DNA from 2 places in the Paenibacillus sp. HJGM_3 genome. Region 2 is predicted to be linked to the other one. Evidence: riboswitches for the same ligand, from Rfam matches in the RefSeq annotation. Region 2 holds a riboswitch; the other holds the start of a gene.
The links. A riboswitch is a leader RNA that binds a small molecule or an ion and turns the genes downstream of it on or off. The one in region 2 is predicted to bind cyclic di-AMP.

Region 1: another riboswitch for cyclic di-AMP. It lies ahead of kdpF (K(+)-transporting ATPase subunit F); the one in region 2 lies ahead of ACI5FR_RS18800 (C40 family peptidase).

Annotation. Positions count from the first base shown of each region.
Region 1 covers NZ_JBJGED010000003.1:25,177-40,538, forward strand. Annotated here, with positions in the region: gene ACI5FR_RS04295 (helix-turn-helix transcriptional regulator) at 1-337, opposite strand, end outside; gene ACI5FR_RS04300 (M23 family metallopeptidase) at 497-1,963, shown strand; cyclic di-AMP (ydaO/yuaA leader) riboswitch at 2,788-2,983, shown strand; gene kdpF (K(+)-transporting ATPase subunit F) at 3,246-3,323, shown strand; gene kdpA (potassium-transporting ATPase subunit KdpA) at 3,357-5,036, shown strand; gene kdpB (potassium-transporting ATPase subunit KdpB) at 5,058-7,088, shown strand; gene kdpC (potassium-transporting ATPase subunit KdpC) at 7,104-7,712, shown strand; gene ACI5FR_RS04325 (universal stress protein) at 7,778-10,102, shown strand; gene corA (magnesium/cobalt transporter CorA) at 10,095-11,042, opposite strand; gene ACI5FR_RS04335 (FAD-dependent oxidoreductase) at 11,910-13,250, opposite strand; gene ACI5FR_RS04340 (extracellular solute-binding protein) at 13,287-14,837, opposite strand; gene ACI5FR_RS04345 (carbohydrate ABC transporter permease) at 14,875-15,362, opposite strand, start outside.
Region 2 covers NZ_JBJGED010000017.1:32,004-47,365, reverse strand. Annotated here, with positions in the region: gene ACI5FR_RS18860 (Rossmann-fold NAD(P)-binding domain-containing protein) at 1-689, shown strand, start outside; gene ACI5FR_RS18855 (putative quinol monooxygenase) at 757-1,065, shown strand; gene ACI5FR_RS18850 (DUF5946 family protein) at 1,105-1,599, shown strand; gene ACI5FR_RS18845 (phytoene desaturase family protein) at 1,682-2,992, shown strand; gene ACI5FR_RS18840 (sigma-70 family RNA polymerase sigma factor) at 3,024-3,995, shown strand; gene ACI5FR_RS18835 (FAD-dependent oxidoreductase) at 4,168-4,731, opposite strand; gene ACI5FR_RS18830 (HAD family hydrolase) at 4,805-5,491, opposite strand; gene ACI5FR_RS18825 (HD domain-containing protein) at 5,488-6,108, opposite strand; gene ACI5FR_RS18820 (hypothetical protein) at 6,255-6,464, shown strand; gene ACI5FR_RS18815 (hypothetical protein) at 6,529-6,918, shown strand; gene ACI5FR_RS18810 (threonine synthase) at 6,976-8,214, opposite strand; gene ACI5FR_RS18805 (LysR family transcriptional regulator) at 8,424-9,311, shown strand; gene ACI5FR_RS18800 (C40 family peptidase) at 9,403-9,879, opposite strand; cyclic di-AMP (ydaO/yuaA leader) riboswitch at 9,883-10,018, opposite strand; gene ACI5FR_RS18795 (hypothetical protein) at 10,152-10,970, opposite strand; gene ACI5FR_RS18790 (M1 family metallopeptidase) at 10,998-12,974, opposite strand; gene ACI5FR_RS18785 (YwhD family protein) at 13,114-13,647, shown strand; gene ACI5FR_RS18780 (transglycosylase domain-containing protein) at 13,808-15,362, opposite strand, start outside.

The DNA.
Region 1 (15,362 bases), on a different contig from region 2:
GGACGAGCTCTTGCTCGGAGCAGTGGAGGATCGAGTAGGCCGGATGCACTGGGACGGGGGAGTCATGGTCGAGGTGAAAGTGAAGGCTGAAGAAGCGCGTAGCCTGAACCGCGACTAACCGATGCGGACTGTGCGCACCATAAAAGGCGTAGTCGCCGCTCCGCAATCGGTATGTTTCGGCCCCCAATTGAAGCTCCGCTTCCCCGGACGCAACATAGAACAGCTGGCAGTCGGGAATGAGGCGCGGTCCCCATGTCATCCGGGAAGGTGCTTCATCGTGACTGGCAAAGTTGACGGTAGGCCGCAGCCGGCTGAGCGTTCCGTTGAAAGCGTGCATTGGGGTCACCTCGCGCAGACAAAGTTCATTGCTTTCATTATGGCGACCCTAGGGCGAGGATGCAACCGGAATTGCGCACGTTTGTCGCAGACAAGTGTTGTCCGGCAGCAGCAAGTATCGTACTATGGAAGCATCCATGAAAAAGAGAGGCACGGAACTATGGCCGACGGCAAACAAGCAGCTTCCAACATTCGCAACCGAAAACGAAACCGGATCTATAAAGGGGTCCTGCTCACAGCAGGGCTTATCTCCATAGCCTTGGTAAGCATGGCCGCCTACAACGTGAGAACCGCGGTAGCGCCACAGCTGGCGAGCGGCGAGACCGAACTCGCGGTGCCGATTCCGAAGGCTGCGGTCGAGCTGCGCATGACGGACTTGGACCACGGTTGGGTCCGTTACGAGGACGCGATCGAGGTAGCCGGAGTGAAGCGGTCCTATACGGAAATAACGACCGACGGAGGGCTGAGCTGGAAGGCCGCCCCGAGCGCTGCCGGTGCATCGGCAAGCACAAGTGCGCCAGCCGGCACGGGCGCTGGTACGGCCGCTGGTACGCCCTCGGCGACCCCAGATCCTTGGGCGGACTTATGGGCGCCGCCCGCGCAGCCGCAGCTCACTACGCTGATGATTGCTTCGAAGACGTACAAGGTGAAGCAAGCGCAATTTCTCACCTCGGCCATCGGCTGGGCCATCGTGGAGAGCGACTCGGCGGAGCCTCTGCCGCCGCTCGTCACCGTGGACGGAGGGAAGACGTGGCAGAAGGAAGCGACGCCCGACGTGCGGCAAGCGCTCGAGGCGGAGAAGAAGCGGCGCTCGACGGTCCAGCTCGAAGCGCAGCTGTATGAGAACGCTCAGGCGGCTCGCCAAGCGATGAGCTCCTCCTGGAAGCTGTTCCCGGCCACCGCCTACATCGGCGACGCGGTCCTGGTGCGCCACGACGGACCGGGCGAAGTCGCTTGGCAAGGAGCTGCTTACAAGCTCCAGCCCTATGGAGCGGGGTACTTCACGTACTTGCCGGTATCGCTGTCTGTCAAGCCGGGGACCTATACAATCGGGGATCAAGTGCTGACGATCAAGTCGAAGAAATTCGAGACGCAATACCTGCAGGTCACGCAGGAGATGGAAGCGATGAAGCAGGACACGGCCCGCATTTTGGCCGATCAGAAGAAGATCGACGCGGCTCGGAGCAAGTCGGCCCCGGAATTCCTGTTCGATTCGGAGTTCATTAAGCCGATCGAAGGGATCCTCACGACCCCTTACGGGTACACCCGGTACGTGAACAACAAATACGACAGCTCCCACCTGGCGTTAGACTTGGCCGCCAAGCAAGGGACGCCGATCAAGGCGACCAACGACGGCATCGTCGTCCTGGCGGAGACGCTGTACTTGACCGGCAACGCCATCTATATCGACCACGGCATGGGCCTCTTCTCCCAATATGCGCATATGTTGCAGTTGAACGTGAAGACCGGCGACAAGGTCAAGAAAGGCGACATCATCGGCCTCGTAGGCACGACTGGATTTTCAACCGGCCCCCATCTTCATTTCACGTTCTGGATGCACAATGTGCAGGCGAACCCGGACATTTTCTTCGGCACGAACCCGTTCCGCTGGCAGAGTTCCAAGTAAAGAGCTAAGCAAAAACCGGCCATAGGCCGGTTTTTTTGGCGCCAGGAAGCGGAAACTGGTCCGGTATAAGTTCCCATAGGCTGGGTGCACGGATTACAGTAAGGTGACGGAGGGAGAACAAATCACACGTTCTTGGGAATCTGACATCGGATCGGGGGTCATGGGATATATGTTCCGGGAATGACAAGTAATTAAGTAACGAGGGCTGGCGGATGATCGGATGAGGTGATGGAACAGTTAGGTCTCGGCTCAGTAAATCGGCTTTTCATAGATAACGGAAAAATTTTCCGCTATTGCTCGATTTTCATCGATCTCATAAAAATAATGAACATTTTTGCTGCTAACGATGTGAATGGGGTTGTTTTGCAATCGAAAAAATGGATTAGCGGCAAAATTTTCCGTTATTTGGGTTGGAATCACCTCGAAAATCAGGTTAGCAGCAAATTTTTCCGTTAATCGAGTCTACACCCTCCGGGCCCGCACCCCGCATCCCGCACCCCGCAAAACTAAGAAACCTCTCACCCGCCTATGCCGGCCCAATCCTCAATTTCGGGAAAAACAGCCCATATCCCCCGGTTCCTCTCAATAAAACGGATACAACCGCGCATCTCTTCCATTCTCCACATGCGTGCTATCTCATTTGCAGGCGTTTCGCCAATCAAGCGAAAATACACGAAATACAGAGCATCATAGAGAAAATCGGAGCCCCTATTCGATTAGCCCCTCGCCCCTACCGTTCCCTCTCCAAAATGAAAGCCGTCCTCCATTTACAGAACGACCCGGCAAGCGTAAGATACGACTCAGATTAATCCGAACCGACCGTTCGGAACGAATCGCTGAGTTTCCTGGGCCTGAGGCCTGGGAAAGCGGGGGAACCAAACGCGTCCCGCGGGCGACGGTGTGAGAGCCGTCAAACGCAGGAGGCATGGGGTGAATCCCGGTACATCGCACGTACCGGGTAGGGCGACTCTCACCGCCCGAATCCGTCAGCTAACCTCGTAAGCGTAGGATGGCAGAGCCGGTATCCACACCTGCGGCATGCCTTTGGAGAGAGGATGATGAAGCGTGTGATCTGACGTCAGACCACAGGGCTTAATGCCTCTGTGGTTTTTTTTGCATTTTTTTGGAACGCTATTGAAAACTGTGAAAGCACGTGATGAAAATCGGAGGCGATCGCGATGACCGATCTGTATATGCTGCTGCTCTTGGCGGCGACTTATTTCGTCTTCACCGGGTTCCTGTACTGGTGCGGCCGGGTGATCGAGGAAGGGGCCGAACAGCCATGATTGTAGTGCTCGTTTGCACCGCGCTCCTTTTTTTGTACCTGGTATATGCGCTGATCCATCCGGAAAAATTTTAGCCGGGATTCCGTCAAGGGAGGACACTGTCAACTATGGGCGTCTTGCAGATTACTATCGTCATAGTAGTGCTCTTGCTGCTCGTCAAGCCAATGGGCACTTACTTATACAACGTATTTCGCAATGAAGCGAACGCGACGGACCGCTGGTTCGGCTTCGTCGAGCGGCCCTTATTCGCCCTGATCGGGGTGAAGGACCGCAAGGGTATGACTTGGAAAACGTACGCCCTCAGCTTCATCGTCACCAATATCGCGCTAGTCGCTTTCTGTTACCTCATCCTGAGGCTGCAGAAGTTTCTGCCGCTCAATCCGAACGATATCGGTAATATGGAAGCGACGCTGAGCTTCAACACGGTCATCAGCTTCATAACCAATACGAACCTGCAGCATTACAGCGGGGAGACAGGCCTAAGCTACTTCTCCCAGATGATCGTCATCATGATGATGATGTTCACCTCGGCCGCCACCGGCCTGTGCGTCGCGATCGCGTTCATCCGCGGGATTACGAGCAAGGGGCATCAGATCGGCAACTTCTTCGAGGATTTCGTCAGGGCGCATACGCGGGTGTTCTTCCCGATCGCCTTGGTCGTGACGCTGCTGCTGGTCGCCTTGCACGTCCCGCAGACGCTCAAGCCGACGCAGACGGTCACCGGACTGGAGGGGCAGGAGCAGCAGATCGCGATCGGACCGGTGGCTTCGCTGGTATCGATCAAGCACTTGGGAACGAACGGCGGCGGGTTCATGGGCGTCAACTCGGCCCACCCGTTCGAGAACCCGAACGGGCTCACGAACGTCATCGAAATTCTGTCTATGTGGGTAATAGGTGCGGCGCTGCCTTACACGTATGGCTTGTTCGCCAAGAGCCGCAAGCAAGGCTGGGTTATTTTCTCCAGCATGATGCTCTTATTCGTCGCCTTCCTCGCCCTGAACTATGCGTCCGAGTCGAACGGCAACCCCGTCATGAACCGGCTCGGCATCGACGCCTCCCAGGGCAGTATGGAGGGCAAGGAAGTCCGCTTCGGTATCGCGCAGTCGTCCTTGTTCACCACCGTAACGACGGCGGCGACGACCGGCTCGGTCAACAACATGCACGATACGCTGACCCCGCTCGGCCAGATTACGCCGCTGTCTCTCATGATGCTGAACAACGTGTTCGGCGGCAAAGGGGTCGGGCTCGTCAACATGCTGATGTACGCCATGCTGGCGGTGTTCCTAGCCGGCCTGATGGTCGGACGTACGCCGGAATTCCTCGGGCGCAAGATCGAGCCTCGGGAGATGAAGCTGATTGCGATCGCGATTCTGGTGCATCCGCTTATCATTTTGGGGCCAACGGCGATTGCGCTTCTGACGGAGCTAGGGAAAGTCGCCATCACGAATCCATCGTTCCACGGCATCTCACAGGTGCTGTATGAATATACGTCGTCTGCGGCCAACAACGGGTCGGGCTTCGAGGGCCTGGGCGACAATACGCCATTCTGGAATATCTCTACCGGGCTCGTCATGCTGCTAGGCCGTTACATCTCCATGATCGCGATGCTGGCGGTGGCCGGCTCTCTCGTACGCAAGCAATGGGTGCCGGAGACGATCGGGACGTTCCGGACGGACAACGGGTTGTTCGTGGGTATTCTGGTCGGGACGGTCCTCATTATCGGGGCACTGACCTTCCTGCCGGTACTCGTGCTGGGACCGATCGCGGAACATTTGACGATTCGCTAATAGAAGAGGTGGGGATCAACCATGAGTTCAAAACGAAAAGGGTTATTGACCGGCGATATCGTCAAGCAAGCTGCGGTAGACAGCTTTGTCAAGCTGAACCCGGTCTCCATGATGAAAAATCCGGTCATGTTCGTCGTAGAAGTCGGCACGTTCGTCGTGCTGCTAATGACGCTGCTCCCTGGGTATTTCGGAACCGAGGAGGATATCGGGTTCAATTGCACTGTCTTCCTCATTCTGCTTTTCACGATCTTGTTCGCCAATTTCGCCGAGGCTCTAGCCGAAGGGCGAGGGAAGGCACAGGCCAGCTCGCTCAAGAAGACGAAGAAAGAAATCACCGCGAACAAGCGGGTGAACGGCGTCATCAAGCAGGTGCCGTCCACCGACTTGCGTAAAGGGGACATCGTCGTCGTCTCGCAAGGCGAGATGATCCCGGGCGACGGCGAAGTCATCGAGGGGCTCGGCTCCGTGGACGAATCGGCCATTACCGGGGAATCCGCCCCGGTCATCAAGGAAGCGGGCGGCGACTTCAGCTCCGTCACCGGGGGCACCCGCCTCGTCAGCGACCAACTAACGATCCGGATTACGAGCGATCCCGGGGAGTCGTTCATCGACCGGATGATCTCGCTCGTCGAAGGCGCGAAGCGGCAGAAAACGCCGAACGAGATCGCGCTGAACACGCTGCTCACCTCGCTGACGCTCATCTTCCTGATCGTCGTCGCCACCCTGGCGCCGATCGCGAAGTTCGTGGATGTCGAGCTGACGATCCCCGTGCTGATCGCACTGCTCGTCTGCCTCATCCCGACTACGATCGGCGGGCTGCTGTCGGCGATCGGGATCGCGGGCATGGACCGCGTCACCCAGTTCAACGTACTCGCCATGTCGGGCAAGGCGGTGGAGGCGTCGGGCGACATCAACACGATGATCCTCGATAAGACCGGGACGATCACGTTCGGGAACCGGATGGCGAGCAAGTTCATCCCGGTCGGCTCGGAGTCGGTGAGCGCCGTGGCGGAATGGGCAGCGATCAGCTCGGTGAAGGATGAGACGCCGGAAGGCCGTTCCGTCCTGGAGCTGATGAAGAAGGAAGGAATGACGTATTCCGAAGCGGTCGCGGTCGGCGGAGACTTCATCGAGTTCAAGGCGGAGACGCGGATGAGCGGCATCGACCTGAAGGACGGCCGCAAGGTACGCAAGGGCGCCGTTGACGCGGTGCGCCGCTGGGTCGAGGAGCAGGGCGGGACCGTACCCGCGGATCTGCAGCAGAAGGGCAACGCGATCGCGCAGGAGGGAGGCACCCCGCTCGCGGTCGCGGTAGATCGCACGATCTATGGGCTCATCTACCTGAAGGACACCGTGAAGCCTGGGATGAAGGAGCGGTTCGACCAGCTGCGCGAGATGGGGATCAAGACGATCATGTGTACCGGCGACAACCCGCTGACGGCGGCGACGATCGCCCGTGAAGCCGGCGTCGACGACTTCATCGCGGAGAGCAAGCCGGAGGACAAGATCGCCGTCATCCGCCGCGAGCAGGCCGAAGGCAAGCTCGTCGCCATGACCGGCGATGGAACGAACGATGCGCCGGCGCTGGCGCAGGCGGACGTCGGGCTCGCGATGAACAGCGGGACGACCGCGGCCAAGGAGGCGGCGAACATGGTCGACCTGGACTCGGATCCGTCCAAGATTATCGAGGTCGTTGGCATCGGCAAGCAGTTGCTCATGACGCGCGGCGCGCTGACTACGTTCAGTATCGCGAATGACGTGGCGAAGTACTTCGCCATCATCCCGGCGATGTTCACGATCGCCATCCCGGAGATGGAGGCGCTGAACGTGATGAGGCTCGGCTCTCCGCTGTCGGCTATCTTATCGGCATTAATCTTCAACGCCATTATCATTCCGCTGCTCATCCCGCTCGCGATGCGCGGGGTGGCGTACAAGCCGATGAGCGCGGCCAAGCTGCTGCAGCGGAATATGGCCTTGTACGGCTTCGGCGGCCTGATCGCCCCGTTCGTCGGGATCAAGGTGATCGACCTGATCGTGCATTTGTGGATCTAGAAGGAGAGAGCGCAAATGAATAAAAGGATAAAGCAAGAGCAAGAGACCGGGAGATTGTCGCTCGGCGTCGTCATAAGAATCAGCCTCGTCTTCATCGTCTTGTGTGGCATCGTGTATCCGCTCGTGTCTACCGGCCTAGCGCAAGTGCTGTTCCCGGGACGGGCGAACGGCAGCTTCATCGAGAATGCAGCGGGAGAGACGGTCGGTTCGGAGCTGATCGGACAGAAGTTCGACGATCCGATGCATTTTCAGAGCCGGGTGTCGAGTATAGACTATAAAGCGGAAGCATCCGGCTCGAACAACTATGCCCCGTCCAATCCGGATATGCTGAAGCGGACGGAGGAGTCGATCGCCGCCTGGCAGGAGGCGAATCCGAATGTGCCCTTGAGCGAGCTGCCGATCGACTTGATCACGAACTCGGGGTCGGGTCTCGACCCGCATATTACGCCGTCGTCGGCGAAGGTGCAAGTGCCCCGGATCAGCAAGCTGACCGGGGTGTCGGTGGCGCAGTTGAACCAGCTGGTGGACGATCATACGGAGGGGCGGGACCTCGGTCTGTTCGGCGAGCCGCGCGTCAATGTGCTGAAGTTGAACTTGGCCTTGGATAGTTTGTTGAAGAAGTAAGGAAGGGATCGTCGGGGGCTCTCAGGGCTCCGGACTTTTCCCGCTTCTAGGGGGAGTGGCATGGCATGGACGACTTCAAACGCAAGTCGCCGGAAGAGCTCCTGAAGTCGATCGCCCGGCTGCACCGGGGGCGGCTGAAGGTGTACATCGGCGCGCTCAGCGGGTCGGGCAAGACGTACCATATGCTTCGGGATGGGCAAGCGCTCAAGCAGGCCGGGATCGATGTCGTCATCTCGGCCGTATCCACGATGCAGCGGCCGGAGACGGTGGAGCAGATCGGGGATCTGGAGCGGGTGCCGAGCATCCGCCACCGCCTCGACGGCGTGGAGCGGAAGGATCTCGACCTCGACGCGATCGTGGCGCGCTGCCCCGAGGTGCTGCTCGTCGACGGACTCACTCACCGAAACCGGGAGGGGGCGAGATTCCCTACGCGCTTGGACGATATCCGCTTTTTGCTCGACCACGGCATCAGCGTCATTACGACCGTCAACGTCTATGAGCTGGAGGATGTGCGGGCGATCGCCAAAAAGCTGACGGGCATCGACGCGGCCGAGACGGTACCGGCCGACACGCTCGAGCGGGCCGACGAGGTCGTGCTGATCGACGTCACCCCGGAGACGATGCTGAGCCGGGTGGCGGAGGGCACGCTGCGCAATCAGAAGAGCGAGATGCTGAAGCGCGGCAACCTCGCCGTGCTGCGCGAGCTGACGCTGCGCCTCGTGGCCGAGGGCGTGAACGAATCGCTCGACCAGCATCGCGAGGATCTGGGGCTCACCGGCCCTTCGGGGGTATCGGAACGCATCCTGGTGTCGGCTCAATATCACTGGAACGGCTCGATCTACATCCGGCGCGGCCAGCAGATCGCCAAACGGCTGAATGGAGACCTGCTCGTCGTCACTTTCGTGAATCCGAAGCGGAAGACGAGCAAGGAGACGTCCGCGTTCAAGCGATCGATCACGAAGCTCGTCGAGCGGGTCGGTGCGGCAAGCTTCGAAGAGCTGCCGCTCCCGTCGCGGAGAGCGCTGCCCGGGATGCTGGTCGACTACGCGCTGGAGCACAAAGTCACGCGAATCGTGATCGGCCATTCGAAGCAGACGCGCTGGCAGGAATGGTGGCAAGGCTCGATCGTACATGGTATGTTGAAGCGCACGCGCCAGGTCGATATCTTCGTCGTGGCGGACCGGGCGGAGCATGAAGGCGAACGCATCCTCCCGACCCGGATGTCTAAGCCGGAGGACGAGGAGGCGGAGCTGTTCCGCCGCCTCACCTCGCAGGAGATGGACCGCCAAGTGCTGCGAATGAAGCGGGGACGGTTCAAGGTGTATATCGGGGCCGCGCCCGGCGTGGGCAAGACGTACACGATGCTGCGGGAAGGCAACGACTTGCTGAAGAAAGGCGTGCAAGTGTGCGTCGGGCTGCTCGAGACGCACGGCCGGGCCGAGACGCTCGCCCAGGTAGGGGCGCTGGAAGTGTTGCCGCGTCAGATGATCGAGTACCGGAGCACGCGCTTGGAGGAGATGGATACAGAGGCGATCCTCCGACGCAATCCCGAGGTCGTGCTCGTCGACGAGCTGGCGCATACGAACGTCCCGGGCAGCCGCCACAAGAAGCGGTACGAGGACGTATTGGACATTTTGGCAGCGGGCATCTCAGTCATCACGACTGTCAACGTGCAGCACTTGGAGAGCTTGAACGACGCGGTCGAGCAAATCACGGGTGTGCGGGTGCGGGAGACGGTGCCGGACCACATCCTTCGCCTGGCCGACGAGGTGCAGCTGATCGACGTGACGCCGCAGACGCTGCAGCAGCGCATGCAGGAAGGGCGCATCTATGCGAAGGAGAAGGTGGATCAGGCGCTTAACCATTTTTTCCGTATCGGCAATCTGATCGCCCTGCGGGAGCTGGCGTTGCGGGAAATCGCGGACGATGTGGACGAGAGGCTCGAGGCCTGGGAGCGCCGCAGCTCGCTCCGGGGCCCGTGGAGGCGGAAGGAATTCATCTATGTGTGCGTGAACAACATGCAGCACGCCGAGCGACTGATCCGCCGGGGCTTCCGCATCGCGTATCGGCTGAAGGCCGAATGGGTGGTGACTTTCGTGCAAGTGGAGCACGGGCGCCAAGGTGAGCGGTCCATTAAGGACCCAGAGTGTCTGGCAAGGCTGCAGAAGCTGACGGAGCGGCTGGGCGGCCGGTTCGAGGTGCAGCATGCGCGGCGGGCCAAGGACATTTCGCATGTGCTCGTGCGCACCGCGACCGCATACGGCGCGACGCAGATGATCGTCGGTCAGCCGAAGTCCTCGTTCTGGAAGGAGCTGTGGCAAGGCTCGCTTGTGAAGGATTTGCTGCGGACCGCGCGTCATATGGATGTGCTGGTCGTGGCGGCTACTTGAACCATCCTTTTTGGCGAAACCAAGTGAACATGCCGAATCCGATGCCGAACATAAGGGCAAGCACTGCGAAGTATCCCCACCGCCAGGTGAGCTCCGGCATGTAGTTGAAATTCATCCCATAGATGCCCGCTATGAACGTAAGGGGCATGAAGATCGTCGTGATAACCGTGAGCGTCTTCATGATCGTATTCATCCGATTGGAGCTGAGCGAGATATAGTTGTCCCGCATATCCGCCGTCATCTCCCGGTTCGCATCGATCATCTCGGCCAGCTTCAGCAGATGGTCGTAGACATCGTGAAAATAGAGACGCTGTTCTTTCAGCCCCGTAATGCGGTCAGAATTGACAATCCGGTACAGGAGGTCGCGCATGGGGATGACCGTCTTGCGGATTTTGAGCAATTGGGAACGGATGTCGAACACTTCGTTCATCAAGGTCGGGCTGTGTATCGGGCCACCGTCCGTCTCGATCTCCAGCAAATGATCCTCGATCTGAATGACGGCCGGGAAATATTGATCGACAAGCTTGTCCACCACCGAATACATGGCGTACAGAGGACCCTTCTCCCAATGGCGCTCGGAGGTGACCCTCTCCCAGGCCGCATCCAGCTCCCTAAGCTCGGCCTTGTGGAACGTCACGAGGAACCCCTCTCCGATAAACACGTCAACCTCATGAGCGGATAACTTCACCTCATCCAGGGCGTGCAGCACGAAGAAGTGCGTGTCCTCGTAATGGTCGAGCTTGGGCCGCTGGAGCAAATGGTAGCAGTCTTCGATGGCCAGAGGGTGAAAGTGGAAATGCGTCTCCAGGCTGCGCGCCTCTTCCTCCGTCGGAGCGTTGTAATCGACCCAATACCAGAGCGGGTTCTGGCGGGGAATCTCCTCCAGTGGAATGTTGTGCAGCAAGCCCAAGTCGCGGGTCACGATCATCGTCCGTAGCATGGACCAACCTCCTTGTTCACCGCAGGCGTTATCTACTGTGTTTCCAACATTAGGCCAATGTATGCCATGGGGAGCCATTCGCTGGCAGGATGCATAAACGGTACAGGCGGTTAATCTTACTGGAATCGGGCAATAGCCGCGAAGGAGAGGTCGATGAGCGGCCGGCACCTGGCCGACGAAGGCGTAAGGCTGCGCGGCTATGAGGTGGAGGAGGCGGACGGGCACGTGTACGTGTGGATGACGTGAGGAGGGGCCTGCCCAGCTGAATTAGCGGGAAAAACCACCTAACTCGACGCGGAACTCCCGGTCTCCGGCCGAATTAGCGGGAAAAACCATTCTATTCGAAGCTGACCACCCGGTCTCCGGCTGAAATAGTCGGCGGGACCGACTAATTCGGCACGTGACCCCGGCCATCGGCGCGAGTTAGTCGGTGGGACCGACTAATTCGGCACATGACCCCGGCCATCGGCGCGAGTTGGTCGGCGGGACCGACTAATTCGGCACGTGACCCCGGCTTGCGGCGCGAGTTAGTCGGCGTGACCGACTAATTCGATGCGTAACCCCGGCCATCGGCGCGAGTTGGTCGGCGGGACCGACTAATTCGGCACATGACCCCGGCTTGCGGCGCGAGTTGGTCGATGGGACCGACTAATTAGGCACGTGACCCCGGCCTTCGGCGCGAGTTGGTCGGCAAGACCGACTGAATTCACATGAGAAGTGCACGCAAAGCAAGGAATTAGTCGGCGAGGCCAACTAATTCCTGCTCGAAGCGGAAACACTTTGGGCCACGCCTGACCACCTGCCGCAAAGGCTGGCGCACACACCTCCCGGCGGTGCGACTGCTCCCCTGCCGCACGGCCCGAGCGGCTAGTCCGCCGGCGCGGCGGCCGCAGCCGGCGCCGGCACGATCGCGCCGGCCCGGCGCAGCGCGTCGCGCAGCTCCGCGACGTCGACGTCGCGCACGGCGACGCCGCGCCGGGCCGCGATCGCCGCGGCCGCGCCGGCGGCCTGGCCGATCGCGCTGGCCGACGCCTGCACGCGGTAGGCCGAGTGCGCCTCGGCGTCGCCGGAGATGCAGCGCCCGGCCGCCAGCAGGTGCTCGCTGCCCTGCGGGACGAGCGCGCCGTACGGGATCGTCGCCACCACACCGTCCGCCAGCGGACGGATGTCGATCGTGTTGTCGTCGTGCCGGTGAATGTCGATCGGGTAGTAGCTGTAGCAGACGGCGTCCGGCCAGACGTAGCCGGTCTTGTAGGCGTCGCCGGTGATCCGCGTCTCGCCCACGATGCGCCGCGTGTCGCGGATGCCGCACTCGACGGCGACGTCTTCGACGGCGAGCCGCTCGCAGCCCGGCACCCGGCGCAGCAGCCGGTACGCCCGCAGCAGCGCGGCGCGAGCATGCAGCTCGGTGGCCGTCTTGGCCGGCGAGGTGGCGGCGTCGATGCCGACGATGTGGTTGTGGTTGCCGCCGCCGGAACGGAGCTCCCGCCACAGCGGGGGCTCGCCCGGCCCCGGGCGCGAGAAGTCCGTCGGCCGCAGCTCGCCGGCCGCGATCGCTTCCCGCGCGAGCCGCTCGAGCGCGGTGCGGTCCACCTCGGCGAGCGCGTAGCCGCCGAGCCGGTAGATGAGCGTGCCCGGCTGCTTGCACGCGTCTTCCTCCAGTGCGCAGCCGAGCAGCGCGGCGATGTTGGCGTCGCCCGTGGCGTCGACGAGCTTGCGGGCCCGGACGGCCGTGAGGCCGGACTTGCCCGCGAGCACCGCCACGCAGCCGTCCCCGTCCGGCCGGATCGCGGCCGGCAGCTCATGCAGCCGGAGCGTCACGCCGGCCTGCACGCACATGTCGTCCAACACGGTCGCATAGACGAACCGGTTGACCGAGATATGGTGGGCAGGATGGCGTCCCGGCTCGTAGGGGACCGAGAAGTCCTGCAGATCGGCTCCGCCGCGCGCGACGGTCTCCTCGATCAGCTCCCAGCCGATGCCGCGGATCACCTGCCGGCCGAGGCGCGTGTGGAACAAGCCCGGGAAGTTGACCGACGCCACGGTCGTCGTGCCACCCAGCATCCCGTTTTTCTCCACGAGCGCTGCCCGAACCCCGTCCCGGGCGGCTTGAATCGCGGCGGCGCAGCCGGCCGGGCCGCCGCCGAAGACGAGGACGTCGTATTCGGCGCTAACCGGCAGCGACGTCTGAAACTCATACACATGCATAGCGGCCTACTCCTCTCTTTTCAGAGTCACCTACGGTCACTTGATCAACCCCAATGCCTTCAATTCCTTCTCCGCCTCGCTCACGATTTTGTCCAGCTGGTAGGTCGACTGCAGCGTCTTCAGGAACGCCGGCATATCGCTCGTCGGGCGTTTGCCGTAGACGAACTTCACCATTTCCTCCAGCTCATATTTGTTCTTGTCGCTCATATTGACGCCATCGGGCACCGGCAGGAAGCCGTCATAGATCCGTATGACCGGCAGCTTGTTCGTGAACTCGAAGTACGTTTTCTGCCCCGGGAAGCGGGCATTCAAATAGTCCATCTCGATCCGGCCGGTCAGCTGATGAATCGTCGCCTGCCCGATCTCCGCCACCTTCGTCTGATCGACTTCGACTTGCCCGTTCACGACCTTATAGTGAGTCCCTTCGATGCCGTAGTTGACGAGCAGCTGGCCTTTACCGCCGGACACATAGTCCAGGTACTCGATAATCTTCTCCACCTTGGCCGGCTCCTTCTCGAGGGACTTCGGCAGCACATAGCGGTTTGAGGTGTTGCCCTCGTCGTACATGTCTGCGAACTTCCCGCCCGGCCCGGTCATAGCGTCGAGCTGCGTCCATTTTTGATTCGGATTGATCGAATTCATCTTCTGCTCCATGTCGGGCCGCTTGATGTGCGCCCAGTGGGCGTAGACGATACCGGCTTGCCCCTTGAACGCCTTCTCCTGGTGAGACAACCCCGTATTGGTCAGAAACTCGGGGTCGATCAGGCCTTCGTCGAACATCCCTTTGATATAGTCAAGCGCTTTGACTGTTTCGGGCAGCGCGGACGAATACACCGCCTTGTTATCCTTGATCATGATATGCCCCGGGGCGGCGACGCCGAAGGCGGCGAAGATGGGGCTCAGCGTCCCCTCGAAGCCGAGGCCGGTAATGCCGATCGTATCCTTCTTGCCGTTGCCGTCCGGATCGCGCTCCACGAACGCTTTGGCCACCGCCTTGAGCTCGTCGAGCGTCGTCGGCGCCTTGAGCCCCAGCTTGTCAAGCCAATCCTGGCGCACCCAGAATGTCGTCTGCACGGGAATAAGCGGCCGGTATGGAATGGCGTATTGCTTACCGTTCACTTGCCCTTTTTTCATAAGCGTATCGGTGAACCCATTGGCCGGCGTCAAATTCGGCATCTTCTTCAGGTAAGGGGTCAAGTCGAGCAGCATCCCTTGCTTCGCATAAGCGAACATCTGATTTTTGTCCACGCCGAAAATATCAGGAGGCGTCCCTCCCGCCAACCGCACGTTCAACTGCTGTTCGTACTCGGAAGGCACCATGGAGATGTCGAGATTCATGTTCAAGTCCTTGTTCAGCTGCTGTAGCAGCACATCCTTATCCGGAGCCGGCAAGCCCGTGCCGCCGCGTAGCATCGTGATTTTGACGGGAGCGGAGGGAGGCTTGGCAGTCGCGGAAACGGAAGCACCTGGTGACGGCTGGCCGGACGACGAGGCCGAGGGCGGGTTGTCGGAGCCGGAGCTGCAGGCCGAAACGACGAGCCCGGTTCCAAGCGCGACACTCAGTACAAGCGGCAGACGGATTTTCATATCGAATCATACCCCTCTCTAATTTTGGGAAAACACACTATCCTTTAATGGAGCCCAACAGCGCGCCCTGCGTAAAATATTTCTGGATAAACGGGTACACGACCAGAATCGGCAGCGTCGATAAAATGACCGCGGCCATCTGCAGCGTCTCCGTCGGCAGCACCCGCTCGAAGTCTTGCTCCGGCATTTGGCTCTGGTTCAAAATCCCCCGGAGGATAACCTGCAGCGGATGCTTCGTGTTGTCGGTCACGTAGATGATCGCGCCGAAAAATTCATTCCAATGCCCCACCGCATAGAACAGCCCTACCGTCGCCAGAATCGGCAGCGAGAGCGGCAGGACGATGGAGAGGAAGATGCGCGTTTCCCCGGCGCCGTCGATTTTGGCCGCTTCGTCCAGGTTTTCCGGCAAGTTTTCGAAAAACGTCTTCATGATGAGCAAATAAAACGCGCTGACGGCCCCTGGAAGGATCATCGCCCAGACCGAATTGACGAGCCCGGTCGCTTTGACCACCAGATAAGTCGGAA
Region 2 (15,362 bases):
AAGTCCGATACGCCTCGCGCAACTGCGACGCCATCATGGCCCGGCTGAAGAAGCACGAGGACGTGCTGGAGCTGGCTCGCTACTCCCGCGTCCCCGTGATCAACGGGTGCTGCGACAAGTACCACCCTTGCCAAGCGCTCGCCGACCTGATGACGGTCTACGAGGTATCGGGTACGTTCGACTCCATCACTTTGACGTATGTAGGGATCCATAACAATGTGGCGAACTCGCTGGTGGCGGGCTGCATGACATTGGGCATCCGCCTCATCCTGGTGACGCCTATCGTCAATGAAGCTTCCTGGGACGAAGCGCTCATGCAGCGCGCCTTCGCGAGCGGATGGGTCGAGCGGATGGATCGTCTGGAGGACGCAGCCGCTCAGTCGGATTATGTGTATACCGATACGTGGATCGATATGGAGTTCTACCACGACCCGGAGTACCAGGGAGAGAGGGAACGGCGGATGAAGACGATGCTGCCGTTTCAAGTGAACCGGACTACATTGGGCCAGTCCACAGCCTATCTGCTGCACGACATGCCGATCCACCCCGGATTCGAGATCGAGGCGGAGCTAGTCGAGTCCAAGCGGTCCCGCATCTATGAGCAGGCGGAGAATCGGATGCACGTGCAAAAGGCTCTGTTGCTTCATCTGCTCGCAGATAAAGAAGTGGACATGTGTGCGCTTCCCTGACCGAATCTGTCAGGGGAGTGGTGTATACTGAAGGAAGGGTGTTCAAATACAAGGAGGAATGTTGACGATGGATTCCACCAAATTCGGCTATAGCGGCAAATTGATCGCTCATCCCGGGCAGCGGGACGCCTTGGCCGCCATGCTGCTGGAAAGCGCAGCGGAGCTGGGCTCGTTCGAAGGCTGCCTGCTGTATGTGATCAGTGTTCCGGAGGAGGATCCCGATTCGATCTGGATCACGGAAGTGTGGACGGATGCAGCGGCGCATGCGGCTTCGCTGCAGCTCGAATCGGTCAAGGCGACGATCGCGCGCGCCAGGCCGATGATCGCCGGCATGGAGGGGACGAAGCTGCGGACTCTGGGGGGCAAAGGTCTGTAATCGGGGAGGGCACTGTGCCAAGAAGGTGAGGTTGACTGGATGACGCAAAGGGAGGTTTGTCCGGGCTGCGGGATGGAGCATCCAGGGGAGAAGCATTCGCTTCATGACCGGTATAACGCTACGGAGGCCTGCTGGGGGCTGTATGGGGAGTTGTCGGCCTATTATATGACCTACGGCGATATCACGTTCAAGCATCAGCACTCCGTGGATGCTTATGGCGCTCAGCATACCGGCGATGCTACGGCTGCGATAACGACCGTGTTTTCCTTGATCGGCCTCTACCTCGCCCTGGAGCAGGGCCGTACCGGTCGCCAAGTACAGCTGGCACATATGGAGCTGGGGAAGCGGAAGACGAATTGGCCCAAGTGGAATGCGCCTGACCAGCTGTACCGTCGAACCGTGCTCGATGTGCTGCAAGCCGAGCCCGGCGCGCCGAGGGATTCGATGCAGCGTGAGTGGATGCAGGATGTCTGGGACGCGTGGGCTTCGGTACACGATGAGATCAGGCGGATCTGCGCGGAACGGTTGGCCTGAGAAAATAATTTATATCTTTTTGTCACAAACCGCACCCTTCCTTCGCCTTATAAGTACAAAAGACGAATGGAGGGTGTTCGACATGCGTGAAACGGATGTAGTTGTCATTGGTGGAGGCATGGCTGGATTAATAGCGGCACTGGAGGTGGTCCGGGCGGGCCGGTCCTGCGTGCTTGTGGAGAAGTCCGATAAAGTCGGGGGACGGGCGATCTCGGTGAAGAAGGGCGGCGCTATATTCAACCTGGGGGGACACGCGGTCTACCAAGGCGGAGAAGCGTATTCCATCCTGCAGGAGCTCGGGGTGCGGATGACAGGCGGCAGCCCTTCGTACAAGGTGGCAGGTATCTGGGATGGGCAGGTTGTCCCCCTTGGGGATCCGGCCAAGCTGATGTTTTCCTCCTTCCTGTCGTGGGCGGGCAAGCTGGAGCTCGGGCGGCTGTTCATGCGGCTTAAGTCGCTCGACACCTCCCGGCTTCCCGTCATGTCGGTCCGGGAGTGGGCGGAGCAGGAAGTTCGCGATCCGCTGGTCCGGCATATTTTCTACGCGCTGACGCGAACGGCGACATACACGTTCGACCCGGATTCCCAGGTCGCCGGCCCGGCCTTGAAGCAAGTAGGGCGCTCCCTGAAGAGCGGCGTGCGCTATGTGGACGGAGGCTGGCAGAGCATCGTCGACCAGCTCCGCGAGAAAGCGGTGCAAGCGGGCGTGCAGCTCCTGGAGAGCACCGGAGTCAGCCGCATCGAGCAGGAACAAGGCGCCGTGCGCCGAATTGAATTAGCGGATGGCCGCGTGCTGCAGACCGCCTCTGTCATAAGTACGGCAACGCCTGCGGATACGTACCGCATGACGGAGGGAGCCGAACACACGCTGCTGCGGAGATGGAAGGAAGAGGCGCGTCCGGTGATGGCGGCTTGCCTCGACTTGTGCCTGAAGCGGCTGCCGGTCACGGGCCGCAATGTCGCCATCGGGCTCGATTGCCCGATCTTCTTCAGCAACCACTCGGCGGCCTCTAGACTGAGTGATGACGGGACCGTAGTGGTGCATTTGATCAAGTACAACGGCAGCGGCGAGAAGGATGCCCGCGCCGATCTGAGCCAGCTGGAAGCGGCCATGACCCTCCTGCATCCCGGTTGGGAGCGGGGAGTCGTGGCGCGGCAGTTCCTGCCGAATCTAACCGTCGTCCAGGACTATCCGCACATGGGCGGCAGCCAAGCCAATGTCGGCCCGAGCGTGCCGGGCATTGCCGGCTTGTATGTCGCCGGCGACTGGGCGAGCCACGGCGAGCTGCTCGTCGATGCCGCCGCGGCCAGCGCGAGAAGAGCCGCCCGGCAGGCGGTGCATGAGCTGCATATAGGCGAAAGTTCAGCAGGCGGTCGCATCGCGGTGATGTGACTGAACTTCAACGAACCAGGAGGGCACCCGCATGGAACAGAACCTACCGTTCGACCAAGTGTACACGACCTATAAGCCGTTGCTGTTTGCACTCGCTTATCGGATGCTCGGCAGTGTCATGGATGCCGAGGACGCCGTGCAGGAGGCGTTCCTCCACTACAACGAGCCGCAGCCGGAGCCGGTGCGCAATGTGAAGGCGTACTTGTGCCGCGTCGTCACGAACCGCGCGATCGACAGGCTTCGGTCGGCGAGCAAGCAACGTGAGGTGTATGTCGGTCCGTGGCTGCCCGAGCCGCTTGTGGGCGAGGAGACGGCGCTAACGAGCGAGCCGGCGGCGAGCTTCATGCTGAAGGAGTCGGTCTCGACCGCCTATTTGCTGCTCCTGCAGCAGCTCTCTTGGGTGGAGCGGGCGGTGTTCATTTTGCGCGAGGTGCTGCAATACGAGTATGAGGAAATAGCCGAGATCGTGGACAAGAGCCCTGCGAATTGCCGGCAAATTTTTCACCGGGCTAAACGGTCGATCAGCGGAACGAGTCGTGCGGGAGCAGATGCGGAGGTAGAGGTTGACGCCGTCGCGGAGACCGACATGGGGAAACGGACTACCAGGCCGAGCTCCGGCCCGCCCTCGGAGCCGGTCGGCTCCTCGATCGTAGAGAGATTCGTCCAGGCGCTGCATACCGGCAACCTGACGGCTCTGATGGAGCTGCTGACACAGGATGCCGTCCTGCAATCCGACGGAGGCGGCAAGGTCACTGCCGCGATTCGTCCGATCCTGGGCGCGGATCGGATCGCCCGCTTCCTGCTCGGAGTTATAGAGAAGGTGCCGACGGACTTCCGCATTCAATTGACCGAGGTGAACGGGTATATGGGCATCGTGGGATACGACGGTTCAGAACCGATTAACGTCATCTCGTTCCAGCTGGAGGCCGATTCCATTGCCGGCATCTACCTTGTCCTCAACCCCGACAAGCTGCAGCATATACCGGGAGGCCAGTTGTCATAGACATCTACACCTTCTCCTATCCCTTCCTGGGAACCGGAGAAGGTTTTTTTACGTCCGGAAAAGGTGCCAATTAGCCGAAAGCGAGCGCAAAAAAGCAGTCCCGCGATCAGCTCGTGAGCCGGAGGGACTGCTTGGTTAAGTCGCTAGCGTCGTTAGTGCACGAAAGGCGAGCTTACGCTTTCAAGACGTCGTGATCGACGTAGCGGGAGCCGTTCAACTCACTGATGATGTTGATGGCGACCTTCGCTCCGTCTCCAGCGGTAATAATCGTGTGCATGCTCACGCCGGCGATCGTACCGGCCGCCCAGATCCCTTCGACGCTCGTCTTGCCCGCAGCGTCGACCTGCACGATTGTCTTGATGCGAGGCTCCGTTCCCGGCACGGTCGTGACCCCGATTGCCTCCGCCAAGTCCGCGAACATGCCCGTCGCGATCACCACATGCTTCGCCTCGTAGGACGCGTCGTCGGTCTGCAGGGTGAACCCATCGGCCCCCTTCGTCACATTCGACACTTTCCCCGTCACCAGCTCCGCGCCGAATTGAGCGGCTTGCTGCTTGCCGGTTTCCACGAGATCCGGACCGGTCGTTTCCTTCACGCCGTAATGATTCACGATCCAGGCTCGTTTCGTGACACTCTGATCGCTGTCGATCACCAGTGTCTTCTTGCCTGCCTTCGCCGCGAAGATCGCCGCGCTGGCTCCTGCCGGTCCTGCTCCGATAATTGCAATGTCGTACATGTACGTTCCTCCTTCACGAGTCATGATATGATACGATTGACCAACTTCTACATTATACCACTAATTAGATTGATTATAAAAAGGCAAGCCCCGGATCCAATTCCGATAAGCGGGCGATTGCCGGGACCTTATGCTCCGTACGTGTCCCTGTCCGATTGAGCCAGATTCCGGACAAGCCGTATTGTCGGCAGGCGACAATGTCCGTCTCCACATCGTCCCCGATATATAGGCAAGCACCAGGGTCACGCCGCGCCTGGAGACAGGCCGCCTCGAATATGCGCGGGTCCGGCTTGGCCGCGCCCGCCTCGCTGGACACCACAATCGCATCAAAGTAAGCTAGCAGCCCTGCCCGCTCCAGCTTGCTCCGCTGCTGCGCGCCGTTCCCGTTGCTGATAATGCCCAGCCGGTGACCCATCGCTCGAAGCTGCTGCAGACAGGGGACCACATCGTCATAGGCTGCCAAGCTCGATTCGAACGCCTGGAGGTAAGTTCCGAAGTATGCGCCGGCCTCACGGTCCGTGAGCCGGATCGCAGCCAGCTCGAACAGCGATTTCACCCGCTCCGCCTGCTGCTGCTCGAACGACAGCTCCCCTCGCAGGAAACGGGGGAAATGACGGGCCCCCACCACCCTCCATTCCACATGGAACGCTTCTTCCGTCAAGGTGAAATGGTGGCCGTACGTTTGATAGAACGTGCGGATGCCGGCGGCTTCCGCCTGTTTGAAGTCGATCAGTGTGCCGTCAATGTCGAAGAAGATCATAGGCGCTCGATTCCTTTCAGCTCTTCATAAGCTTCGCGGAGCCAAGGGTGGACGACCTTCAGCGAGTCCCGCTGCCGCCACAAATACGCGATGTACGCGAACGCCCCATGTGTGAGTGAAATCTCGAGAGCGGCCCTCAGCTCCTCGATATAAGGCGGGGTGCCGGGTTGATCCCAGGCGATTTTGTCCGCTACGAACAGCACTTGATCCATGCGGGTAGAGCCGGCGCGTAGAGTAGTGTGACAGCCGACCGAATCCAGAATTTCTGCATCGTGGACATGAAAAATTTCTCGAGCCATCACCTTGGACAGCTTTTGATGGATGATCATGGGGAACTGCGCTTCTTCCGGCAGGATCTCAACTCCGAGCTCCCGGGCCGCCGCGAGGCGATCCCGATTCGGGAACACCGCGCTAATATCGTGCAGCCAACCGGCGATCTCGGCCTTGTCCGGGTCGGCTTCGAACCGGAGGGCGACTCGGCGGGCTTCGGCGCCTACATCTATGCAATGATTCGCGGTGACGGGGCACCCATTGACGGTCAGGAACGTATGGACAGTTTGCCTCAGGTCATCGGTGAACGGGACCGATTGAGAAAGCGTTTGTAATAATGGCTGCACGGCGGCTCCCCCTTTTAGGATTCAGTAGTTTTGCATCTCGATCTAGTTCATAGATTACCATAACCTGGACAGCGGCTCCTACACCAGATAGGAGATTGCGCCTCCCTGTCGAATACGTTCAAGCAATGCGATAGGAGGGGATATCAGTGGAACCTAGAAGAGCGACGGAAATTCCCCCATGCCCGGTATGCGGCTTTCCGATGAAATGGTGGTTTGCGAAGTGGAAATGCTTCAACTGCGGGCAGTGGAACGGCTGCTGCGGGGACAGCACAAGCGATCCGAGCGGCTTGTGGTGCGATGTGGAGCGGGAGGAAGAGGCGGTCAAGAAAAGTGGTCGGAACGGGCAAAAATCCTGATGAATTTCCTGGCGTCGCATGGTAAAATTAGTTCGCTGGAACTATGTGTGGCGGGGGGCTTGTTGTGTCCGGAGAACTACGTGTGGCTCATTGCCCGGGCTGCGGGAATGTGTACCAAAAGAACTTTCGCAACATGTGCGTGAATTGCGCAAGCGAGGAAGACAAAACGATTCAAGCGGTGGAAAGCCAGTTAAAGCGCAACCGCCACCTGACCAACGAGCAACTGGCTGAGATGAGCGCCGTTCCTGCGGGCAAAATCCGCGCTCTGATCCGGAAAGGGAAGCTGAAGCTGTTCGATTACCCAAATCTGGTGGATGAGTGCGACCTGTGTTCGGCCCCGATTCGCCAAGGGAAGCTTTGCTTGGATTGCACCGTCCGCATCCAAGGGGAGATCAAGCATGAGCTGAACCGGAAGAAGTCCAGCAAAGACCAAACCTTTTTTACGAGGGATTAGTTCGCTGTTAAAATTGTGAAAGCCGACCTGCCGTGGTCGGCTTTTTTGTGTGCTCCTTTAGGATGCCGAATGGTCCTTCAACAGATGGCCGGTCAAGATACAGGCGGCCGTCTCGTCTGGGTGGATCGTTCCCGACGCGACCAACTGGCGCAAGCCGGCGACGGTCGCGGCCGAGGCCGGCTCGCAGCCAATGCCGCTGCGGTCGATCACCGCCTTGGCCGCGAGGATGTCGGCATCGCTGACACACGCGGTCACGCCGTTCGTGCCGCGAATCGCGTAGTGCAGCGCCTTTTTCCAGCTGGGCGGATAGCCGATGTTCAACGCGGAGGCGACCGTGTGCGGGTGAAGCTCCGGCTCGAGCCCGAGCTCCGGCACAGGCACGGGTGCCGGTGCAGCGGGTGCGAACTCTTCGCGATCGGCCTGTGCACCGAGTGCGGCGACGAGCCTGTGGAACGGCGCGGCGCCTTCCGCCTGCACGACTGCCACCCGAGGCAGCCGGTCGATGAAGCCGAGGGCATACAGATCGCGCAAGCCTTTGCCCAAGGCGGTTGCGTTGCTGAGTGCGCCGCCGGGGACGACGATCCAATCCGGCAGCGTCCATCCCAGCGTGTGCGCGAGCTCGTACACGATGCTCTTCTGGCCCTCGATCCGCCAAGGGTTGATCGAGTTCACCACGCAGGCGCCCGTGGCGCAGGCGCCCGTGGCGCCGCCCCCCGCCTCCCCCCGCAGGAGGGAGGCGATCCCGGCGTCGTAGCCGGCGCCGGTCAGTGACACGACGCGCGCCCCGTAGGCTCGCGTCTGATACAGCTTGCCGGCGGCGACGTGCGCGTCCGGCAGCAGCACGACCGCCTCGGCGCCCGCCATTGCGGCGTACATCGCGAGCGACGCCGACGTGTTGCCCGTCGACGTGCAGACGAAGCGGCGATGGCCTTCGGCCATCCCGCGCGAGACGGCAGCCGTCATGCCGTTGTCCTTGAACGAGCCGCTCGGGTTCTCGCTCTGCGCCTTCAGCAGCAGCCGGCGCACGCCGGCATATTTCGCGACGCTCTCCGGGGCATACAGCCCGGTGTTGCCTTCGTACTTCGTCACGATCGACTCGAGCGGCAGTTCGGGGTCGATCAGCTCCTTGTACCTCCACACCCCGCTGGCGTAGGGGGTCATACGCTCAGCCAGACGTGCGTCGAACAGCCGCTTCAGCCGCTCGGCATCGAGGCCCCGGACATCGAGCTCGACGTCGTACAAACCCCCGCAAGAGCATTGCAGAGGATGGGATTGCCCTTGCTCCTGCACTTGCATTTGACTATGCCCATGACCCTGCCCTCGCCCTTGCCCTTGCGCCCGCGGCTGTCCGCAATCCCAGCAAATCCAGGTTATCGTCATCTTGCAGCCCTCCTGTGTATTGGTGGTGGTGTTTAGCTCCACAATACATCAGCACGATTCATAAAACTAATATATAATAATACTCTATATATAAATATAATTTATGAGAAACAGGAGGGACTCGGATGAATTTGCATGCGCTGAAGCTCTTCCACACCGTAGCCCGCGAAGGCAGTGTGACCCGAGCGGCCGAAGTGTGGCGCATCAGCCAGCCGGCGGTCACGATTCAACTGCGCAATCTGGAGCGGGAGCTGGACCTCCCGCTGTTCGAGCCGAAGGGCAGGGGGATTGCCCTGACGGAAGCGGGGGCGATGCTGGCTGAGCAAGCCCGGCGGCTGTTCGCGCTCGAGGAAGAGATCGAGACGAATGTTGCGCTCCACCGCGAAGGCAAACGGGGTAAGCTTCGGATTGCGGCCACGAGCCTGCCTGCCCACCGCCTGCTGCCACAATGGGCCGCCGGCTACAAGATGCGCTATCCGGACGTAGAGCTCGTCCTGAGCTCCTGCAACAGCCAGGAGGCGGGGGAGCGGCTGCTCGGCTATGAGGCCGACCTGGCATTCATCGGCAGCGGCGAAGCTTGGCCGGAGCAGATTGATCGGGAACTCCTATTGGAAGACGAGATGGTGTTCGTCGTGCCGAGCGGCCATTCTTTGGCGAATAAGGAAGCGGACCTGGAGACGATGATGCGGGAGTTTTTTCTCGTGCGGGAAGCGGGCAGCTCCGCTCGCGACAGGCTGGAGCGGCTGTGCCGGGAACGGGGGCTGAGGCTCAGGATCGGCCTGACGTTCAACGGGATATCCGAGATGATCCGGGCCGTCGCCGCCGGCTATGGAGCGATGTTCGTGTCGCGGCTCGAGGTTCAGTCCGCCCTGTCGGACGGCGAGGTGGCCACCGTCCGGGTGCGGGGGGTGTCGCTTACGAACCCGATCCACATGTGCCGGCGCAAGGGGGAGACGCTCACGCCGACGGCACGCCATTTCGCAGCTTGGGTTCGAGAGCAGCTCGCCCGTTAGCCCCGGACAGAATACAAGCCCGGCACGGCGGGTAGTTCCGCAGCGTGCAGGGCTTGTGGGGTCACTCCAAAACTTTTGCTCAGAGGGTGTTTCAATTGGTGTAGTCTGCGGTTAACTGATTGTAGAGGTCGTCCCACAGAATACGGCGAGCGGATACGTACGTCTTCACGTAGTACTTCTCGCTCAGGTTGTTCTTCACAATGCCCTTGTCCGTGGCAGAGTGGATGAACACGCCATCGCCCAAGTAAATGCCCACATGGGAGATGCCGGAGCCGTCGGTGTTGAAGAACACGAGGTCTCCTTGTCTCAGGTCCTCTTTCGGAATCCAATACCCTTCCTTGTTCTGGGCCTTGGATTGATGGGTGAGCTCGTAGCCGAACTTGGCGAACACGTACTTGGTGAAGCCGGAGCAGTCGAAGCCGGTCTCAGGCGACATGCCTGCATACTTGTACTTCGTGCCTACCAGCTCGTCCACGGTGTGTTCGAGGACCGTTTCTGCGGAAGCGCTCCCAAGTTGAAAGCAGAGCAGCATCGCAAGACTGACGAACAACAAAGAAACCTTTTTCAAACAACAAACTCCTTCCAGAGCCTACGAGGTTAGCTGAGGGTTCGGTTGAAGGTTCCCTATGATCACTTTGAAGCGAGATCAATTCACCCGGATTGGTTCCCCCGTTTCCCGATAACCGGGAATTCGGCAAATATCGATTGTTTTTTCGTTCCGGCAGTATATATTCGCCTTGGTCTGCCAAAATCCTCCTCTCTCAGCAAAAAAAATCGCCGAAATGCAAAAAAAGCCCGAGATCCTTAGCGGATTTCGGGCTTTTAAGGGTAAAAACCGAACTATGTGCCGTGATTTTCTGTAAAATGGTGGTATTGCGTCGAAACGGCCCACAGCTTGAACAGCATTTTCAGCACATGGAACGCTTGATGCAGGATCAGGGCGGAGATGCCGGCCCACCATAGCGTTGCGGTTAAAGTCAAAGCGGTCAAGAGCCCCGAGAACAGGAGAAGCAGGGAAGCGAGCACGAGTGCTACGGGGAACCGCCGAATGAGGACGCCGATTGTGTCGAGCGTTGGCGCTTGCGTCGTACGGCCGATCATGATGTACAGGAAGATCAAATGGATCATGTAGCCGTAGGCGAACATGCCGACGATCCAGGGCGCGAGCTGCGAGAGCAGCTGCTCGTACGAGGTGAAGGCGTGAATCGCCCGCTTGGCGATAGGAATAAGCCAGTATAGCGGAATGACCGTAAAAGCCATCTGCAGCACGTAGTACAGGCTGAAGGGACCGCTCAGTTCCTTCACCCCTCGGAAGAAGCGGTAGCCCGCGTTCAGGTGGGTGTTGTGAATGGAGTAGAAGATCCCGGCGTTGATCATCGGGGTAAGCGCCATTCGAATCAGAATTAGTGCGCATAAAGTCCATAGGTAAGGATGGCTTATATTCGTCTTCACGAGTTGGAATTCCCCTTCGGCGAGGAACAGGTGCGTTGCAGTACTCGGCAAGTGGCCGCCGGGATAGCGGTGCATGAGCGGGACGACGATCGACTTGACGAACAAGAGCAGCATCAGCCCCCAAACGAATTGATACAGCCATAGCACGATCAGCAGAAAATATTGCGAAACGGTCGTTCGGAACCCGTCCTTCAAATAATGCAGCATCGCTTTTTGCTCCTTCCCCGCCAGGGCTTACCAGGCGACCCCGTCTACTAACGTCTCGATCAGCTTTACCAGCCCGATGTTCCATCGGACCTTCCATTGCTCATCCACCTGGGTTTGATAAAAGTTGTTCATGCGTTTGTTCTCCAAAATCAGCGTGTGCTGCGGATCGATGGCGACCCACTCCAGCGGGGCGTTGCTCGTAAGCGTGAACAGCACTTGCGCGTCGTGGCCTTCCCATGTGCGATCGACGGTAGAGCCGTCCGTAAAATGGAACTGGACCGGAACGTTCTTGTAGGAAGCCCCGAGCTTCCGTATGACTACGCTGTTCTCGTATACGCTCTGGCCGTCCACTTTCGTTCGTTTCGACAGCACCTTATCGACGGTATAATCCGCCATCATGCCGCCGTAGACGAATTGATCGAAGAACCCGCTCCAACTAGACTTGGTGACGTCCTCCAGCGTTTTCTGGAAATCCGCAGTAGACGGGTGGCGGAAGCTCCACCTTTCGAAATATGTGCGCATGACGCGCTGCATCGTTTTCGGGCCGATTTGATCCTCAATGCCCTTAAGCACGAGCTTGGCCCGGGTGTATACGTTGTCGGCGTAATTGCCGTGCGTCGGATAGGCCCAAGCATTTTGCTTCAGAGGAGCCGGAGAGGTCATGTAGCTCGATTCCAGCGGGAGGTTCGGTTTTTCGCCGAATTCGTTCTCCATCACGAGGTCCTCGGCATAGGACGTGAATCCTTCGTCGAGCCACGCCTCCTCGAATTCATTGCTCGCAACCATGCCGTACCAATACTGGTGGCCGATTTCGTGGACGATGACGCGCTCCAATCCGTATCCGCTTCGATCGACGGAGGCATCCCAGCTCGTGATCAAGGTGGGGTATTCCATGCCGCCTGCACCGTTCGCTCCCTCCGGCGGGACGACGATCGAGAGGGTCGAGTACGGGTACGAGCCGTACCATTCGCTGTACTTGGTCAGCGCCCGCTTCGCGGCGTAGATGTAGCGGTCCTTGAGGTCCTTGTGCGACGGATCGAGATAGAGCTTGATCTTCATGCCCGGAATATTCGGCGTGGAGAAGGGCTCTTCGTAGTAGACGAACTTGGGCGAAGCGGCCCAGGCGAAGTCATGCACATCGTCCGCGTAGAAGGAGTACGTCTTCTTCGTGCCGTCGTCGGTCGCCGGCCGGGTGGGGAATCCGGTGGCTGCCACGGTGTACTTCGAGGGTACCTGGATGCGCACGTTGTAAATGCCGAAATCGGAGTAAAACTCGGAGTTGCCGTGATACTGATGCAGGTTCCAGCCTTCCTCGGCGCGGCCGCGTGTGCCCTTCGGCTCATAGACGGCGAGCTTCGGGAACCATTGGCCGGCCATGACGAAATCGTCCTTGTACCCCATCCGGGCGTACACAGAAGGCAGCTGGACGGTGAAGTTCAGCTTGAGTGTGGTTCTCTCCCCCGGGTTGACCGGTTTGGGCAACCGTACCATGACGAGCGTCTGATCCTGTTTGTTGCCGTCATCGGGCTGTACGAACTGCAAGGTCGAGGACAAGTCGAGCCCGTCCTCCATACGAATGGACGTAATGTCTATGCGGCCGAAGCTGTCCTTGGTCATCTCGTCGCCCCGGAGCTTGCCGCCGGATTCTTTGTTGAAGGTTGTCCGTTTGGATTGAAAGGCGTTGGGGTACATGTGGAAGTAGAGCTCGCTTACGGGTTTGCTGCCGGGGTTTTCCCATGTGACGGCTTGGGCGCCTTGCAGCGTTTTGCGCTCCGGCTCGAGCTGCACGGTCATGTGGTATTCGACGAGCCGCCGGCTGAGGGCGACCGGCTCGATCCGTACCGGGGCGGGCGGTTGCAGTTGGTTGCCGGCGACCGGCTCTTGGGCGATGGTGGAGCGGGTGTCGGAGTAGGTGCCGCTCACATAAGCCGCGGAGATGGAGCCGATCGCCAGAGCCGTGACGAGCATCCACAGCGCCGGATGTTTGGATAGACGAGACATCATGGACATAGACATTTTCACCCCGTTGACAAGCTTGACAAGCTTACTACCCCATCTATATGTTTGCTTTTGGACAAATATTAGCTAAAATGAGTAAAAAGAAATGTCAATTCCACAATTGATAGATAGGAAGGTGTCCGGGATGGACGTTCGGGATTCGAATACCACTCCAGGCGGGGAACAGCCGCCAGCGCCGGAGAAGAAGAAGCTCGCGCTTAATGTGGTGAGCAATAAGGAGCATCGCGGATTCGGGGCGGGCTCGATCGACTTGAATAATTTGTCGAGCGTCATTATTGACGGAGACGAGGCGTATATCGACTTGGGCGCGATCCATGCGAAGAGCAAGGTGGAGCGGGGCATTAAGTTCGGCATGAACAAGGACGAGGTGCCGAACGGGCGGAAGTGCTGGATCGTCTGGGTGTACGTGGGACGCGACGAGGAAGGGCCTAGCTATGCGGGGCTGACCGCCTGCGAGATGTTGGTCGACACGGAAGCGCGCCGTGGGTGGAAGATCTTGGCCGATCATGTGAACAAGATGGACTATGCCATGAAGCGCCGCGTGATCGCGGACGGGTTGAACGAGACGGAGAAGGCGGCGCTGCGGGGCGTGCTCATCGAGCACAACGCGGAATGGTGGGAGCGCTCGAGCGAGGCGCTGAAGTCGGCGCTGCAATAGAATTGTGGCGATTATGTGTCATGCGTTGAAGGAAAACGGCAACTCGTATAAACTAAGTGAAGTATATTTTCGCACAATATACTAGGACAGCAAAGAGGAAGACGCGGCTCGCGTCTTCCTCTTTGCGTATTTGTATGGGGTGGCGTGCTTGTGGGGATCTCTAATCGTTCCACCAGCGCTTGAAGTCGTTCCACCACGACTTCGTTTTGCTTGGCTGCGTACCGCCGTCCGGTTGGGCCGGCTGACCGGAGCAAGACTCGGTCGGTTCCGTCCCCTTCACGAACGATTCCAGCCGCGTCTGGTTCGAGCAGTTGCCGGCCAGCTTGCCGGTCGGCGTGTCGATATAGGCGGTGACCACATTGTCCGGCATCGGGAACAGCTTCGGCGGGATCGACGCCAGCACCTCCTCGGTGAATTCCGCGAAGATCGGCGCCGCCTGGTAGGAATCGATCGGGTTGATCGTCTTGTCCCGATCGTAGCCGACCCAGACCGCCGTGGCGAGCTCCGGCGTATAGCCGACCATCCACGCGTCCGTATTCGTTGTGCCGGTCTTGCCGGCGACCGGACGCTTCAGGGTCGAGGCGACGCGGCTCGCCGTGCCGCCCTCCTCGAACACGCTCTTCATCAGGTCGGTCAGCACGTAGGTCGCGGCGGGATCCGCCACCTGCTCCTTCTTCGGCTTCGCTTCATAGATGACCTTGCCGGACGGCGTCTCGATCCGGAGAATCGCCGTCGGCTCGACCCGGAGCCCTTGATTGGCCAGCACGCCGAAGGCGGAAGCCATCTCGAGCGGGCTGACCGGATACGTGCCGAGCGCGAGCGACGGCAGCGGCGAGAGCGGGCTCGTCACGCCCAAGCGGCGGGCCGTCTCGATCACCTTGTCCGCCCCGACCTCCATGATCGAGTGCACGGCGAAGATGTTGTCCGATTTCGCGATCGCCTCTCGCAGATCGATCTCCGCGTTCGGGTACTTGTTCCCGAAGTTGCTCGGGGTGTACGTCTTCCTTCCTTCGTCGTACGTGAACACCGTCGGCTCGCTTTTGTACCGCTTGACAGGTGTGAAGCCGGCCTGCTGGAGCGCGGTCAAGTAGACGAACGGCTTGAACGCCGATCCCGGCTGGCGTGTGCCCGAGACCGCCCGGTTGAACTGGTTGGCGCCGTACGACTTGCCGCCGACCATCGCTTTGATGTAGCCGGTGCGCGGATCGATGGCGACAAGGGCGCTCTGCAGCTCCTCGTTGCCTTCCATATGCTTCGTAACCGCATCCTCGGCGGCCTGCTGGGCTTTCAGATCGATCGTCGTGTAGAACCGAAGGCCGCCTTCGTCGAATTCCTGCTCGCTGATGCCGAGCTTCTCCGTTGCGAGATAACGAATGTAGTCTTGGAAATACGGAGCCGCGTTCTGCGGCGTTTTGTTCTCCCGAGGCTGGTAGACGAGCTTCTCGCTCTTGGCCTCTTCGGCCTGAGCCTCGCTCAGATGGCCGTTTTTGACCATCGTGTCCAGGATCAGCTCTTGCCGCTGCTTGGCGTTGTCCGGATCGAGATAGGGCGAGTAATAGGACGGTCCTTTCGGAATGCCGGCGAGCAGGGCGCTTTCGGCGAGGCTCAAGTCGCTGGCGTCCTTATGAAAATACATTTGCGCCGCCGCCTGCACCCCATAGGCCGAATGGCCGTAATAGATTTGGTTCAAATACCGCTCGAGAATCTGATCCTTG